3 regions of the Streptomyces sp. ICC4 genome follow, and region 1 is predicted to be linked to each of the others. Evidence: riboswitches for the same ligand, from Rfam matches in the RefSeq annotation. Region 1 holds a riboswitch; each other region holds the start of a gene.
The links. A riboswitch is a leader RNA that binds a small molecule or an ion and turns the genes downstream of it on or off. The one in region 1 is predicted to bind cobalamin.
Positions count from the first base shown of each region.

Region 1 (5,574 bases):
CGCGCCGCCGCCGAGGAAGTTGGCGACCATCTGCATGGTGACCTCCTGGGGCCACGGGGTGACGCCCTGGGCGTGCACGCCGTGGTCGCCCGCGAAGATCGCGACGGCGGCCGGCTCCGGGATCGGCGGCGGGCAGACCCGGGACAGGCCGGCCAGCTGCGCCGAGATGATCTCGAGCATGCCGAGCGCGCCCGCCGGCTTCGTCATGCGCTTCTGCCGCTCCCAGGCCTCGCCGAGGGCCTTCGCGTCGAGCGGGCGGATGCCGGCGACGGTCTCCGAGAGCAGGTCGTGCGGCTCCTCGCCGGGCAGCGCGCGGCGCCCGTACGTCTCCTCGTGCACGACCCAGGACAGGGGGCGGCGCTGGGACCAGCCGGCCTGGGCGAGCTCGGGCTCGTCGGGGAACTCGTCCACGTACCCGACGCACAGGTACGCCACGACCTCCAGGTGCTCCGGCAGGCCGAGCGCGCGGACCATCTCGCGCTCGTCGAAGAAGCTGACCCAGCCGACGCCCAGGCCCTCGGCGCGCGCGGCGAGCCAAAGGTTCTCGACGGCGAGGGCCGAGGAGTACGGGGCCATCTGCGGCTGGGTGTGGCGGCCGAGGGTGTGGCGGCCGCCCCGGGTGGGGTCGGCGGTGACGACGATGTTCACCGGGGTGTCGAGGATGGCCTCGATCTTGAGTTCCTTGAACTGCTTGGCCCGGCCCTTGGGCAGCGACTTCGCGTAGGCCTCGCGCTGGAGCTCGGCGAGCTCGTGCATCGTGCGGCGGGTCTCGGCCGACTTGATGACGACGAAGTCCCACGGCTGGGAGTGGCCGACGCTGGGCGCGGTGTGGGCCGCCTCCAGCACGCGGAGCAGCACCTCGTGCGGGATCGGGTCGCTGCGGAAGCCCTTGCGGATGTCACGGCGTTCGCGCATGACGCGCAGCACGGCCTCGCGTTCGGCGTCGGCGTACGCGGGCGCGGGCTCGGTGGCCCCGGCCTCCGGGGCGGTCTCCGGCTCCGGCTCCGGCGCCGGTTCGCCTTCGGGCTCGGATGCGGGGCCGGTGCCGGCTTCCGCCTCGGCGGTGGGCTCGGCAGCGGGCTCGGCAGCGGGCTCGAAGGCGGTCTCGGGCTCCAGCGGTACCTCGGCCGGCGCGGCCGCGACGGCCTCGGGCTCCGGCGTCGGCTCGGCGGCCTGAACCACCGTTTCTGCGGGCTGCGGCTCGGGCTCCGCGGCCTGCTCCACGACCGGCTCGGGCTCCGGAGCGGGCTCGGGGGCCGGTACGACGACGGCCTCGGGGACCGCGGCGACGGGCTCGGCCTCGGCCTCGGGCTCCGCGGCGGCCTCGGCTTCGGCTTCGACCGGCCCGGAGCCCGTGAAGGCGACGGCGGCGGGGGCCGGCTCGGGCGCGGGCTCGGCCACGGGCTCGGGGGCCGCGAAGACCACGACGGGCTGGGGCTCGGACGGGGACTCGGGCTGCGGCTCGGGCTGGGCCTCCGCGGCGACGACGGCCGCCACGGGCTCAGGCACGGGCGCCGGCTCGGGGGCCGCCGCGGCCTGCGGAGCCTGCTCCACCGTCCACGGGGCCCCGGTCTGCACCGGGATCTCGGCCTGCGGCAGGTCCAGGTACTCGGGTCCCGCGGTCGGCGGACCGGCCTGGAGCACCGGGCCGGGCGTCACGGGGGTGCTCAGCAGGGAGACGAGCGGCTCCACGGCGGGCACGGCGGGCGCGACGGGGGAAATCGCCCGGCTGCCGGCGTCCGGCGTACCGGCGACGTCCCCGCACGCGGCGAGGGTGATCAGGAGCGGGACGGGTACGAGTGCGCGCAGCAGGGCGCGGGGGTACGACGGCACGGCGAGGCCTCTCCGGGGGATCCGCGTCCCCTGGTCGAACGGTCGAATCGAAGAGGCGGTGCGTCAGTGTCTGACTCCCGGCGCCCGCGGGGCTCCGGTCACAGTGGCGGGACCGCACCGGATTCGCACCGGTTTCCTGTCCTGCACCGCCTGGATAACTCGGACGATTCTGCCAGACGGGTGACCCCGGCCGACGCCCGCACCCGAATCGGCCCTACGGCGCGGGCCGTCGCGAGCCGTCGGGGTTGTGCGGTGTCGTCGGATCGTCCGGGGGCCTGGGCAGGAAGGCGAGGGCGCCCATGCCCTCCGTGCGGGACCAGGTCCGGTACTCCGCCGCGGTCTCGACTCCGTGAACGAACCGCTCCGGTTCGGCGGGGTCGAAGTCCTGGTGGACCACTCCGGCCACCTCCAGGATGTCCAGCAGCATCCGGGCCGTCAGCGGGGCGTTGAGCTGCTCGGCGACGCCCTCGGCCCCCCACCGGATGATGGTCTCCGCGGCCCGGGCGACGCCCTCCGCCGTGGCCGTGGGAAGGGCCAGCGCGAGCGAGGCCCGCACGATCTCGACCGCGTCCTCGGAGCGCACGGATCACCGCCTCCTTTCGCACACGATGCAGAGGCCCGCGCGAGCGGTGAAGCCCAGGGCCAGTTTGCCCGTGTTCTGCGCCTGCCGCAGGCACTCGTGCCGGTCGAGATGAGCGTACTGCTGGGTCGACATCGTGTCCCTGACGAAGACCTCCCAGTGGTCCTGGGCCTTCACCCAGTCGTTGCGGTGCGCCACCCGGACCCAGGTGTCGACGAAGTCCTGCCGTGCGTGGGTTCCGTGGAAGTACGGCCCCAGATCGTCTATGAGGCCGGGGAGGCGGACCCGCTGACGCAGCGTTCGCCGCTGGAAGAGGGTGTTGGTGGAGATCGACTTCACGCGGCTTATGCGTTCGGCGATGACATGGCCGGCGAACCCACCGATGATGGCCGGGACCAGGAGCCAGCCGACCAGCGAGGCCAGCCACAGGAGCACGTGCTTCGGGGCGTCGATCAGGGTGAACACCCGGTACACGCTGCTGGGGCTGCCCGCCCGCGCCGCGAAGACGTACAGGAGCACCAGGCACACGGCCATGGGCAGTCCCCAGTCCACTATCCACTGGGTGACCCCCTTCAGGGCCTTCCGCGAGCGCCACAGGCGCAGCCAGCGCCGCAGGAGGCGCCGGCGATCGGGCGGCAGATCGAGATGGCCTGGCACAGGGATGGGTCCGCCGAGCAACTGTTCCCCCCGGATCTCCGTCACGCCTGAGCGCGATCAACTCCCGTCATATACCGGGAATCCCCGCCGCGTACAAGACCGCACACCGAGCCCCGGAAACGCCTGTGGCCCGGGCTCGACGACTTGGTCGTCGAGCCCGGGCCACAGGACTTCTCGCGTTGCAGGGGTGGCAGGAGTCGAACCTGCGACATCTGGTTTTGGAGACCAGCGCTCTGACCAGCTGAGCTACACCCCTTCGGTGGGTCCAACCATGCCATGGCGTCCGCCTGAGATCCAATCAATTCGGTGGTCGACGGCCGAGAATTTCGTCGCGGGATCGGGCGCCGCAGGAGCGGAGCCAGTCGATGAGCGCGATGTCCTCGCCGGTCAGGGCAGCGTCGAGGGGGGTAAGGGAGCCGTGGCCGATCCAGTTGATGTCCGCTCCTCGAGACAGCAGGTATCGGGCCGTGGACAGTCGGCCCCCGTGGCACGCGCCCCAGAGGGCTTCGGTGACCTCCTCGGGATCCGCCCCCGCGGCGACGAACTCCCTTACAGGGCCGAGCAGTCCGAGGGCGGCCGCGTCCCACAGGGTGGGGCGGGCCCCAAGGTCCAGGAGGCGGCGCGCCGCGCGCCACTGGCCGAAGCCGGTCGCGTCGGCCAGCGGAGTGCCGCCGCCGAGCACCGCGCCCGGGGCTTCGATGTCGGCGCCCGCCTCGACGAGGGCGTCGAGCGCGGGGACGTCGTCGTTGCTCGCGGCCCAGTGCAGCGGGGTCTCCTCGTGCGAGCCGCCGAACCGGGCCCCCGGGTCGGCGCCGGCCGCGACGAGGGTACGGATCACCTCCGCGGTCCGGGGGCGGTGCCCGGGCCAGTCCACGGCGATGTGCAGCAGGCTGCGCTCGCCCGCCGCCTCGCCGTGCCGCACGATCCGGGCCCCGGCGAGCCCGGGGTGCGCGGCCAGCAGCCGCCCGAGTCCGTCGAGGTCGCCGGCCCGGATCGCCGACGTGACGGCGACGGCGAGCGGGTCCTGTGCCGGGAGGGAGAGCATGCGGCCAGCCTACGAGGCGACGAGCGGCGGGCGGGGGACGAGGGGCGAGGGACGAGGGGCTGGGCCGTGCGACGAGCAGGCAGTACCGGGCAGGCCCGGGCGGCCCCCAACCCAACGGCCCCGCGTCACAGTTCGATTCGGCGTTTCCACCAGGGGAGGTCGGGGGGAGCGAAGGGGTTGTGGGCCGTGCGTCGGAGGATCTGGGCGTCCACGGGAGCGAGGAGCGCGTGCAGTTCGCGTCGCGCTCTTTTGGGGAGGGCGTGGAGCACTATCTCCAGCAGCGTGCGGACGTTGTAGTAGCCGCACTCGAGGTTTCCCTGGTCGTATCCGTAGAACGGGGCGAGATCCCGCCTCGGCCTACGGGCAAGGGAACTCCATCGGTGGAACGCGTGCGCGACCTCGCCGACCGGGAGACCTCGACTGCGCTCGAAGTGTGCAAGCTGCCCGTTCGTCGACGCAGAGATCCCTCGGATCACGGCTGTCCGTCGGTGCGGAGCCTGGTCGGCCCGGCGTGAAAGCCGGAGCCTGATCTCGCCCGGCGATCGGCGAGGCATGGGCACTTCTTCGGGTGGAAGGTGGGAAGTCCCGCGACGTTAGAACATTTGACGTTCGGAATCAAGATCCAGACGATCGAAGGGTTCCGCCTGCTCAGGTCGTCTGACGTCCGGCGACTCGGCCGGTTATTGCCCGCTGGCCGCGGGCCATTGCCCTCAGGATCCTGGCGCCGCTGGACCACGCCTGGAGGGAGTCGGCCCGGCGGCGGCCGACCACGGTGAGGGCGAGGGCGGCGAGGCCCACCGGCAGGGCGAGCGCCGGGCGCGCGGCCCGGGCGCCCCACGCCCGTAAGGCGGGAACGGCGGTGCCGAGGGTGGCCAGGGTGACGGTCGTGGTGGTCTTCTGGGTGGACATCTTGATGCTCCCCGCTGGGTGGGCCTCGGTTACAGGCTCATGTTCCTGCGGGGAGCCGCCACACCGCGTCCCGCTGTGGAGTGGGGTTTGCGCGTTGCTCTCAGGTATCGAGATCACGTCTGGGCGGCGAGTCCCCCGGCCCCTGGCCCGTCGACCCCCGTACCACCAGCTCCGGCTGGAAGACGTACTCCGTGCGCTGCACCGGGGTGCCGGCGACGGCCTCGAGGAGGGCGCCGACCGCGGCCGTGGCCATGGCGCGCACCGGCTGGCGGATCGTCGTCAGCGGCGGGTCCGTGAAGGCGATCAGCGGGGAGTCGTCGAAGCCGACCACCGAGACGTCCTCCGGCACGCGCAGCCCCCGCTCGCGCGCCGCGCGGATCACACCCAGCGCCATGGGGTCGCTGCCGCACACGATGCCCGTGCAGCCGCGGTCCAGCAGGGCTCCGCCCGCCGCGTGGCCGCCCTCCACCGTGAACAGGGTGCGCTGGATCAGCCCCTCGGCCGCCGCCGAGGGGAGCGCGGCAGTGAAGCCCGCCTCCTTGCGGGCCGA
Region 1 covers NZ_CP030286.1:8,800,534-8,806,107, forward strand. The annotation lists gene cobT (nicotinate-nucleotide--dimethylbenzimidazole phosphoribosyltransferase) at 1-1,833, opposite strand, end outside; cobalamin riboswitch at 1,878-2,010, opposite strand; gene DRB89_RS41450 (hypothetical protein) at 2,048-2,416, opposite strand; gene DRB89_RS41455 (DUF6313 family protein) at 2,420-3,070, opposite strand; tRNA gene DRB89_RS41460 (tRNA-Trp) at 3,253-3,326, opposite strand; gene DRB89_RS41465 (ankyrin repeat domain-containing protein) at 3,369-4,115, opposite strand; gene DRB89_RS41470 (hypothetical protein) at 4,764-5,024, opposite strand; gene DRB89_RS41475 (LacI family DNA-binding transcriptional regulator) at 5,125-5,574, opposite strand, start outside.

Region 2 (5,574 bases), 3.5 Mb from region 1:
TTGTTGATCCGACGGACCACCTGGGGAACCGAGTTGACCGGGTAGAGGCTCTGGTCCGGGTAGGTGTGCCCGGCCTGGTTCGCGTCGGCCGCGACCTGCCAGCCCGAGAGGTAGATCGCCTGGAGGCCGGCCCGCACCTGCTGGACCGCCTGGCCGCCGGTCAGCGCGCCCAGCGCGTGGATGTAGTCCTGCTCGTGCAGCTGCCGCCACAGCCGCTCGGCGCCGCGCCGGGCCAGGGTGTGCTCCTCGCGGACGCTGCCCGAGAGCCGGACCACGTCCTCGGCCGAGTGGGTGCGCTCGATGCCCGCCCAGCGCGGGTCGTCCGCCCAGCGCTGTTCGAGCTGCTTGGCCGCCGCCGTGTTCGCCTCTGCCATGACCGTCACCGTTTCCGTCGTCGCTTGTCTTGCCAATGCCGTCGCCGATGCCCCGACAGGCATCCACGCATTGGCACTCTGTGCCTGGATAAGAGGGTGCGGCCACCGGACCCGCCCATGGGCCGGAGCTGAGCAATGCTGCCGATCTACCGGGAGCGGGCTGACCGGATCACCGCAATCAGGGCATGAATCGGTGGTCCGGAGTCCGTTCCGGCCACCGGTTCCGGCTGGCCGCAGAACAGACTCTGGCATTGGCACTGGGTGCCAACAAGCGGGTACGTCTGCCAAGATGTGCGAATCTTCGAGGCTGAAATTGCCAAGTTTGCGAAGGCTCGTGGCACGTGCGGTCCTCGTATGCTGACCGGGCCCGTCCGACGGTGGAGGAGTCCGGTGAGCAAGACGTACGCGGGGGTGCGGCTGCGGCGGCTGCGCGAGGAGCGGCGGATGACGCAGGCCGACCTGGCCAGGGTGCTGGGCATCTCGCCCAGCTATCTGAACCAGATGGAACACGACTCCCGGCCGCTGACCGTCCCGGTGCTGCTGCGGCTCACCGAGGCCTTCGGGGTCGATCCGGGCTTCTTCTCGGAGCGCGACACCAGCCGCATGGTCGCGGACCTGCGCGAGGCCCTGGCGACCGAGGTCGCCGAGGCCCGCGTCTCCGCCTCCGACCTGGCCGAACTGGCCACCCGGATGCCGGCGGTCGCCGCGGTCCTGCTGGACCTGGGCCGGCGCGGCCAGCTCCTGTCGGAGCGGCTCGCCGACGCGGCCGAAGGCCGGGGCGGCCCGGCGCAGGCCCCGCGTTCACCCCACGAGGAGATCCGCGAGTTCTTCTACCGCCGGCAGAACTACCTCCACGACACCGATCTCGCGGCCGAGGAGCTGGCCCGCGAGATCGGCATCCGCCCCGGGGACGTCATCCGCGCCCTGACCCGCCGCCTCGCGGACCGGCACGGGGTCAGGACCGCCGCGGACTGCGACCGGCTGCACCACTACGACGCCGGCTCCCGCGTCCTGCACCTGTCGAACCGGCTCCGCCCCGGGCAGCAGGCCTTCCGCATGGCCACCCAGCTCGCCCTCCTGGAGTACGGGGACGAGCTGGACCGGCTGGCCGCGGAGGACTTCCCGGCCGGGTCCGAGGCGCACCCCCTGGCCCGGATCGGCATCGCCAACTACTTCGCGGCCGCGCTGGTCCTGCCGTACCGCGCCTTCCACACGGCCGCCGAGGAGTTCCGCTACGACATCGAGCGGCTGACCGACCACTTCGGCCTCGGGTACGAGACGGTCTGCCACCGGCTCAGCACCCTGCAACGCCCCAGGTTGCGCGGGGTTCCGTTCTCCTTCGTCCGTGTGGACCGGGCCGGGAACATGTCCAAGCGGCAGTCCGCCACCGGATTCCACTTCTCCCGCGCGGGCGGCACCTGCCCGCTGTGGAACGTGTACGAGTCCTTCGCCGCTCCCGGCCGCATCCACGTCCAGGTCGCCGCCATGCCCGACGGTCAGCGCCACCTGTGGACCGCCCGCGCCGTCACCCGGCACCGGGGCGGCTGGGGCGAGCCGGGCAAGACCTTCGCCATCGGCCTCGGCTGCGAGATCCGGCACGCCTCCCGGCTCGTGTACGCGGACGGGCTCGATCTGGACAACACGGCGGCCGCCACCCCGATCGGCATGGGGTGCCGGCTCTGCGAACGCCTGGACTGCCCGCAGCGCGCGGTGCCGCCGCTGGGCCGACCCCTGGCCATCGACGAGAACAGCAGCACCTTCGTCCCGTATCCCGTCGCGGAGCGGTGAGCGCTGACCGGGGCGCGGCAGGGGGTCTGGATTTACTAGGACGTCCAACTACATGTTCGTGGGCAAAGGTCCGCGGTACAGGGAAGCCGGTGTGAATCCGGCACGGTCCCGCCACTGTGACCGGGGAGTGTGCTGCCATCCACACGCCGCTGACGAGGTCTGCCGGGAAGGCGGGCGGCACGCGGGGATCCGGGAGTCGGGATACCGGCCGCGGAACGTTCCGTGTTGTCCACGAGGATGGAGCAGACACGCACGGCACCGGTTTGTACCCACGACCCTGGTGATCCGGCGGAGCGCGCGCACCACCTGTCCGCGCGCTCGTAGTTCTCACGATCCCTCCCAGCGGCACACCCGACCGGGTCCGTCCGTCCGTACCCCTGCGCGTCGGCCGCTCCGACGATCCGGAGGCCGACTTCGGGCCGCTGGTCAGCCGTGACGCGCTCGACCGGGGGGAGCGCTACGTCGGCATCGGAGCCACCGAGGGCGCCGAACTCGTCGTCGACGGACGGGGGTTCACCCTGCCCGGGCGTTCGCGGACAAGCGCCCGCCGCACTTCACCCACGGCTGAGCGCCGGTGCCGGGTGCGGCCCCGTCCGCGGGGCCGCACCCGGCCGCGGATCAGGCGCCCCAGCGCAGGGCGATGGTGTCGCCCACGTTGATGACCTTCTCGCGCAGCGCGCCGGCGGAGGCGGAGCCGTCGACGCTGACCTTCCAGGTGTTCGCGCCGTTGTTGGCCTTGCCGTTGACGTGGGTGATCGTCCCGGTGCCCGAGGACGGGGTCACGCTCGTGACGCAGCCGGACGGGGTGGCGGCGCCGGTCGCGGCGGCGAGGACGTCGCCGAGGGTGGTGGTCGCGGCGGTCGGGGTGAAGGCGACCGAGCAGACCTTGAGGCCGCCCGCGCCGTCGTCGACGGTCAGCGCCAGCTTGGTGGCCGTGCCGGCGGTGAAGGCGGACTGCGCGACCCACTGCGGGGCGCCGGGGGTGACCGGGACGGGCGGGGCCGCCGTGAAGCCGCCGCCGGCCACGGCGCGCAGGGCGTCGATGGAGGCGTAGGCCGACGGGACGGCGTCCGAGGGCTTGTACTTGAAGCCGCCGGCCGGGTTGTACTGGTTGGCGATCAGGAAGTCGATCGGGGTCTTGCCGCTGCCGGTGAGGAAGTCACCGGTCTGCGGGTTGAATCCGCAGGCGTTCAGGCCGGCGACGCCCCAGCCGTTCGAGCTGGTGTTGACCCCGTAGAGGGAGTTGAAGGCGCCCGTGCCCGAGACGAGCGTGCCCTTGAGGAAGTTCTTCGCCTGGACGACGTCCGCGTCGGTGTTGGGGACCCCGGAGACGCAGAGGGCGGCCATGGCCGCGCCCGTCATGTCGACGTCGCTCGCGGAGTTGAGGACCGTCGGGTTGCCCTCCGCCTTCTGGAAGGTCCAGCCGCCGTCCACGTGCTGGTTGGCGCGGATGCGGGTGACCATCGAGTCGGTCAGCGCCTGCGGGATGCGCTGCGCGCCGCCCTGGGTCTTGGCCCCGCGCAGCGAAAGGGCCGCGAAGACGGTGCCGTTGAAGTTTCCCGACGGGCCGAAGTAGCCCGCCTCGGCCGTCTGCCAGTAGGAGTAGACGTTCGCCACGAGGTTGCGCGAGGCCGAGACGCGGGCCGGGTCGATGCCCGCGGCGTACGCGTTCAGGGTGCCGCGCTCGTAGTCGGTGACCACCGGGGAGGCCTGCGGCCAGCCCGCCGTGGAGAGGAGGTTGCGGTAGACCGTGCGGGCGTTCTTCGTGGTGTCGCCGCCGGGGTAGACGTCGACGACGGCGGTGCCGGAGGCGGCGAGGGCGCTGAACGCCCACTCGTTGGACAGGCCGGAGCCGGCGTACGAACCATCGGCCGCCTGAAGCGACTTGAGGTGGGCGACACCGTTCGTCTTGGACGTGGCCAGCTGCGCCGGCGACGAGGTCGCGGAGGCGGGCAGCACCGTGAGGGCGAAGGCGCCGAGTGTGGCGGGCACCGCGAGCGCGAGGCGGCGGGAGGTGCGGGGACGGGACATGGCCTGCTCCTGGAATCGGCGGACGCCGGCTCCTCCCGCGCAGGCCGCACGTGACCACCGCAGGGCACGGCGGGGCACGGCAAGGGCCCGGTCGGAGAGCCGCCGTCCGGAACGCGTGGTACGGCTTCCTGTAGTGCATCGCCGTTTGGGCATTCGGGCTCGGAGACGGCCCCCGCCGTCCCACACCGCTGCGCGTCAGCTCCGGCATCTCACCGGATTCCCCCATGTGGCAGCCCTGGACGCTACCCGAGTGATCAAGGGACCGCCAGCCGCCGGGAACCGGGGCGCGCGGCGGGCGTCCGGGACGGGCCGGCTGAGGTTCGTGCCACCTTGACGCGTCGGCGAGATCCGTGTTGCACTCCGGCTGATAACTGCTCAGCACCAGGGGAAGCCGGTCGAATTCCGGCGCTGACCCGCAACCGTAGGCCCGGGCTCGTTCCGGGTGAGCCGGAATGCCTGGAGCCGGGCCACAGTACGAAGAGCGCCGTCGCGGATTGCGGTGTGGTCGTCGCAGCCTCCCCACGGCGCAGGAAGCCGTGCGGGGGCAGTTCGCCACGCACGCAGCCGCCCGGCAGAGACGAGGGCCGCGGTGGGGACCGAACAGCAGGCGAAACGGCAGTCGGGGACGAGGCGGCGGTTCCTCTCCCTCGTGACCGCGTCCCTCCTGACGCTCGGTGCGGGAGTGGCCTTCCTCACGGTTCCGTCCTCCGCGAACGCCGATCCGATCGAGCAGTGCACGGCCACCACGGGCGCCATCGTGGCGGTGGACTTCGGCCCTTTCGGCGGCAAGGTCGAGCGCGGCTGTGACACCACCCCGACCACCGGGTTCGAGCTGCTGCGCACCGGCCGCTTCACGACCGAGGGCACCGTCCACGACGGCGACGGGTTCATCTGCCGGATAGGCAACGCCTCCTTCAACTCCGGTACGCAGTACCCCACTCCGGACAAGGAGGAGTGCGTCCTCACGCCGCAGGCCACCGCCTACTGGTCGTACTGGATCGCCTCCCCGGGGCAGAAGAACTGGACCTACAGCTCGCTCGGCGCCATGTCGCGCACCCCGAAGGCCGGCGACGTGGACGCCTGGGTCTTCGGCGGCACCGACACCGGCGGCACCCAGGGCAAGCCCTCCTTCTCCCCCGACGACGTCCGGGCCGCCGGCGGCCCGGACGTCGTCGGGGGAGAAGGAGGGCGGCGTGCCCGCGCGCGGGAGGCAGGACCGCGGTGACGCCGGGCAGGGCGGCGATGAGGGCCGTGCGGCGGAAGATCATCATGCCATGTGACATTACACAGAAGGGGTGTTGGCAGGGCAGGCGATTTCGGGGCAAGCGCGGGACACGACCGGCCAACGCCGGCCGCCGGGCCGCGTCCGGCTCCCCGGTTC
Region 2 covers NZ_CP030286.1:5,315,105-5,320,678, reverse strand. The annotation lists gene aceA (isocitrate lyase) at 1-374, opposite strand, end outside; gene DRB89_RS24815 (short-chain fatty acyl-CoA regulator family protein) at 765-2,162, shown strand; cobalamin riboswitch at 2,212-2,390, shown strand; partial or broken gene DRB89_RS24810 (aldehyde dehydrogenase family protein) at 2,519-2,689, shown strand; gene DRB89_RS24805 (hypothetical protein) at 2,781-4,193, opposite strand; cobalamin riboswitch at 4,341-4,416, opposite strand; cobalamin riboswitch at 4,579-4,650, shown strand; partial or broken gene DRB89_RS24800 (peptidase) at 4,783-5,355, shown strand.
Region 2: linked by a shared signal. The riboswitch ahead of DRB89_RS24810 (aldehyde dehydrogenase family protein) and the one ahead of cobT (nicotinate-nucleotide--dimethylbenzimidazole phosphoribosyltransferase) in region 1 are both predicted to bind cobalamin.

Region 3 (5,574 bases), 3.5 Mb from region 1:
TCCTGTCGCTGGTCGACTCGTGCCTGAAGGAGAGCCCGGCGGCCGAAAGGCCCCTGACCATGCTCCTCGGCCCGGCCGGCAGCGGAGCCAGCGAGGCGCACAGCGCGCTCATGGAACGCTTCGGGCCCGACTACCCCTTCGCCTTCGTCAACTTCGGCGGGGCCCAGTCCCTGCTGCCGCGCTACGCCCTCGGACTCCTGGCCCGCCAGCTCGAACGCAAGCTGCCCCGGTACGGCCGCTCCCACTTCCCACTGCTCAGCCTCGGCCTGCTCGCCTCCGACCAGGAGCTGCGCATGCGCAGCCTCGCCGAGGGCCGGCGCGCGGTGCAGCAGCAGCTCGACCGGTTCCAGGAGGAGAACGAGGCCCGGCACGGCGACTACCTGGCCGCCTTCTTCGAAGTGGGCATGGGCGCGGTCGGCATGCCCGAAGGCGCCTCCAGCGCCGCCCTCGCCCTCTTCCAGGACGCCCTGCGGCGCGGCCGGCGCACCATGCCCGGGCTGCTCGGCGGCAGACTGGGCAACCGGCTCACGGCCGGGGCCCAGTGGTACGGGCGCCACCCCATGACCCGAAGCGCGGACCCCATGGAAGCCCTCGTGGAGCTCAACCTCTGGCGCCACGAGGGGGACGAGAACGAGCAGGAGCGGCTCGACCTCGTCCTCTTCTCGGCCTTCCTCGAAGACCTCCGGCGCAACACCGCCCGCAATTTCATGCCCCGCTCCTACCTGCTGCTCCTGGACAACTCCCACACCGAGTACGGCCGCCGCTTCCTCGACCTGCTGCTGCGCTCCCGGCACGACCAGACGGTCGTGGCCGGGCACGCCAGCGACCCGCTGACCGTCGTCGCCAGCTCCAACCGCTGGCTGCCCCGCTGGGGTCCGGCCACCGGGGACTCCTGGCCCTGGCAGCTGCGCGGCCCCGACCGTGCCTCCCTGGCCGACTGGAGAACCCACCGGCCGCCCCGCGACAGCGAGGACAGCTGGTGGTACCCGTTGCGCCTGCGCGACCTCAACCTGGACGAGGTGCGGATCCGGATAGAGCTCCAGCTCGGCGGGAACAGCGACCTGGCCCCGCTGACCCGGCTCACCCCCTTCGTGCACCGGCTCACCGGAGGGCTGCCGCGCGCCGTCCACCAAGTCCTCGACGTGCTGCGCCAGGCCGGGCCGCCCCCGGACTCGGGCCCCCAGCAGGACCGCTGGCTGCGCACCCTGCCCGACCGGCCGCTGCGCACCGGGGAGCACTCGGCCACCCTCGCCGACACCGCCCTCGGCCATCTCCTGCGCGATTTCGACCCCACCCGGCGCGCGGCCCTCGCCGAGTGCGCCGCCGCCCGGGACTTCTCCGTCGCCACCCGGCTGCTCAGCCCCGACGACTCCCTGTTCGGCGACGTCCGCGCGCGCTGGCTGCTGACCGGGCCCGTCGCCGTCGTCCCCGTACTCCATCCCTGGCTGCGCCGGCTGCTCCTGTGGCGGCTGGCCGCCCGCCCGGACGGGTGGGACGCCGCGCACGAGCTCCTCGCGGAGTACTACCGCGACGAGGGCAAGCCGGTGCAGGAGATGTACCACCAGCTCGCCCTCGGCAGGACGGAGGAGGTCACCGCCCACCTGACCCGGCGCTTCGCCGCCGTACCGGCCGGGCAGTGGATCTCGGAGTTCGACACGATCACCGCCGCTCCCAACCGCCTCCCCGCCGACGGCGGACCCCTCGAGCTCCTCGGCCGGCTCGTCCCGCGCCGGCCCGGGCGCGTCGTGGACACCGAGTCCGTGATCCACACCCTGGTGACCACTCGCTGGGTGTGGAGCGATCCGCTCGCCGACCCCGCCATGCGGCTGGGCGACATCATCGCCGACGGCTACACCCAGCTGTCCCAACTGCGGAGGAACGACATCGTGGCCCTGTTCAACGAGTCGGAGCGGTACCGTCACTGGCGCGATCCGCAGACCGCCGGCTGGGAGGCCTGAGCACATGCCCAGACTCGAATGGCCCCTGCACGTCGTACGCCGCGTCGCGCTCGCCACGGCCGCGGTCGTCGCCCTGGCCGCGGCGCTCTGGGTGGGCGTCGGCTGGTTGCAGGAACGCCAGGCGAGGTGCGCCGACGGGGTCGTCGAGCAGGGCCCGGCCGACGAGTGCGTCGGGGTGAGCGACGGCTCGTACGTCTTCGCACCGCACCTCGACTCCGTCAGCGGGAAGATCGAGGCGGAGAACCGCCGGGTGCTCGCCAACGCGGACAAGGAACCGTACGTCAGCGTCGCCTACTTCACCTCGTTCACCACCACCGCCGAGGACAGCAACTCCGCCGAGGGCGTCCGCCACGAACTCCAGGGCGCCTACCTCGCCCAGTACCGGCACAACCAGGGCGACCTCGCCGCGACCCCCAAGATCCGCCTGCTGATCGCCAACCCGGGCAGCGAGTCCACGCAGTGGAAGCACACCGTCGACGAGCTGATCGCCCGCAAGGACTCCCCGGACCGGCTCGTCGCGGTGACCGGCCTCGGTCCCAGCACCGACGAGAACCTCGCGGCCATAAAGCGCCTCTCCGAGAACGGGATCGCGATGGTCGGCGCCACCCTGACCGCCACGGACATCCAGAACATCAACGGCTTCGTGCGCATCGCCCCCACCAACGAGGACGAGGCGTACGCGGGCGCCGGCTACCTCAAACGGCGCGGCGTCTCCACCGCCGTCGTCATCCAGGACGTGGCGCAGGGGGACCTGTACGCCTCCACCCTCGGCACCGCCTTCACCAAGGCGTTCCAGGACGGCGACAAGCACCGGCTCGTCGCCGAGCGGATGACCTACGACTCCTCCGTCAGCAGTGCCTGGCAGAACGAACTGCGCTACATGCCGGGCCAGTTGTGCCAGCAGCGCCCCCAGCTCGTCTACTTCGCGGGCCGCGGCCTGCACCTCACCCGCTTCCTCGACGCACTCGCCAACCGCAGCTGCACCGACCAGCGGTTCACCGTGTTCACCGGGGACGACACGACCAACCTGAGCGCCGAGCAGCTCGCCCGCGCCGCCGGGACGGGCATCGAGGTGCTCTACACCGGCCTCTCCCACCCGGACATGTACCGCTCGGCACCGCAGGCGGTGTCCGCGCCCTCCGCGAAGAACTTCCAGCCGGGCGGGCTGCTGGACCAGTGGTTCCCGCACGATCCCCGGGAGGACGGCGGGGCCCTGATGGGCCACGACGCGGTCCTCGCCGCGGCGCACGGCATCCAGATGGCCGCGCGCTGGCAGGGCCAGGTCGTCGGCGACGCGGTGGCCCGGATGTTCCACCAGATGGACGGCACCCAGCAGGTGGCCGGGGCCAGCGGGTTCATCTCCTTCCAGAACAACGGCAATCCGCGCAACAAGGCCGTCCCGATCCTGCGCCTCAACGCCAAGGGCCAGGTGGAGTTCGTCGAGGTGTCCGCGGCGGAGGGCAAACCTCCACAGGAGCAGTGACGCGGCCGTCCGCACCACGTACGATGCGTCTGCCCGGTCGTACGGGCGACAACTGAATCGCCGTGTGACCTGGGGGAAGTCGGTGGGAATCCGGCGCTGACCTGCAACCGTGTGGGGCGCATCCGCGCTCCGAGTCGGAGAGCCCAGCACGCGGTCCGTACCGCTTCCCACTGCCATGGTCTGCAGCGCGGAGCCTTGAGCCGCCGGCCCACCGGCGGCCGCTGCCCGCCACTTCCGGGCACCGGCGCCGGTGGCAGTTGCCGTGGCGGACGGGCGCGCGCTGTGAACCGGCCCAGCCCGAAAGGCACTTCATGCGCCCGAACCTCGCCCGCCGCACCCTCGTCACCTCGGCCGTCCTGGGGCTCGCGCTCGCCACGGCGCCCGCGGTCGCCCAGGCCGGGCCGGTCCCGAACACGAACGCCCCGGTCAAGGTCAACGTCACGGTCCAGGGTCCGAACGGACTGCTGTTCAAGGGCAAGATCAAGACCAAGGGCCACGACGTGACCACGGTCACCGGCGGCACCCACACGTGCGACGGCACCAACGGCTCGGCCAACCCGAGCGCCGTGCCCACGCCGACCGCCGCCCTGGACGACGCCGCCAAGAAGAAGCACTTCACCTGGGACGGCACCTGGTACGCCTCGTTCGACGACTTCTCCGTCGACACGATAAAGAACGTCAACGGCGGCGGCTCCGCCTACTGGAGCATCTCCGTCAACGGCACCCCGACGCCCGTCGGCGGCTGCCAGTTCAAGCTGAAGGCCGGCGACAAGGTCGCCTTCACCTGGACCGCCTTCTAACCGCGGGTCTTCAGGCCGCAGTCGGGGTTGACCCAGAGCCGTTCGGCCGGGATCGCCTCAAGTCCCTCGCGCAGCAGGGGCCGCGGCCTCGGAGGTCGAGGGGACGCGCGGCGCGTGGATGTCCCACACGCCGGGTCCGGCCTCGCGCGGGTAGCCGTGCGCGGCGAGCGCTCGGGCGACCTGCACGTGCGAGCGGGCCGCCTCCAGGTCGTTGACCTCGTCGCGTACGAAGGACCAGGCGAGCATGGTGACCGGGCCGGTCAGCATGCCCTTGACCGGCTTGGCCGTCTGGGCCTGCGCGTACGCCGTCCAGCGCGCGTCATCGGATCGGGGCGGGAGATGTCCCCGGCCAGGACCGGCGGGCGCACGTAACGGGTGCCGTAGGACTGGACCCAGCCGTGCTGGGTGGCGAGGTAGCCCGTCAGCTCCTCGGCGAAGTACTGGACCATGTCGTTGCGTTCGGGCTCGCCGTGCACGAGCACCTCGATGCCGGTCTCCTCCTGGAAGGCGAGGACCTCGCGGATCTCGTCCTCGATGCGCTCCTCGTACCCGGCGGTGTCGATGAGGCCGGCCCGCAGGTCGGCGCGGGCCGCGCGCAGTTCGTCGGTCTGCGGGAGCGAGCCGATGGTCGTGGTGGGCAGCAGCGGGAGCCCGAGGTGGGTGCGCTGGGCGGCCGCTCGGTCGGCGTAGGGCCGGGCGCGGCGGCCGTCGGCCCCGGTGATCGCCGCGGCGCGGGCCCGGACGGCCGGGTCGTGGGTGATCGGGGAGTGCGCCCGGCAGGCCAGGTCGGCGCGGTTGGCGGCCAGTTCGGCCGGGATGGCGTCGGCGCCCTGGGCGATCGCGCGGGCCGGCGTGGTGACCTCGGCCGTCTTCTGGCGGGCGAAGGCGGGCCGGCGCCGGATCTGCGGATCGATGTCGCGCTCGGCATCGGCGTCCAGCGGGACGTGCAGCAGGGAGCAGGACGCGGCCACGTCGACCCGGTCCACCCGGTGGGGGCCGAAGACGCGAAGGGTGCCGGCCGTCGCTTCCCAGACCCGTCCGGGCCCGGTGCGTATGACGGCGGTCGTTCCCAGACACGGCGGGGGTGCGGCGACACCACTCGCCACGCCCCCGCCGGGTCCGCTCGTCTCCGGCGCACCCTCGGCGCGGAGACCTGCCGGGGCCCCTCAGCCCCGGCCGTACGTGTGGAACCCGCGGCCGCTCTTGCGGCCCAGCAACCCCGCCTGCACCATCCGCCGGAGCAGCGGGGGCGGGGCGTAGAGCGGTTCCTTGAACTCCTCGTACAGCGACTCGGCGATCGCCGCGACCGTGTCCAGTCCGATCAGGTCGGCGA
Region 3 covers NZ_CP030286.1:5,324,061-5,329,634, reverse strand. The annotation lists gene DRB89_RS24850 (hypothetical protein) at 1-1,958, shown strand, start outside; gene DRB89_RS24845 (branched-chain amino acid ABC transporter substrate-binding protein) at 1,963-3,441, shown strand; cobalamin riboswitch at 3,469-3,607, shown strand; gene DRB89_RS24840 (DUF4430 domain-containing protein) at 3,753-4,241, shown strand; partial or broken gene DRB89_RS44865 (5-methyltetrahydropteroyltriglutamate--homocysteine S-methyltransferase) at 4,241-5,224, opposite strand; gene DRB89_RS24830 (3-hydroxybutyryl-CoA dehydrogenase) at 5,408-5,574, opposite strand, start outside.
Region 3: linked by a shared signal. The riboswitch ahead of DRB89_RS24840 (DUF4430 domain-containing protein) and the one ahead of cobT (nicotinate-nucleotide--dimethylbenzimidazole phosphoribosyltransferase) in region 1 are both predicted to bind cobalamin.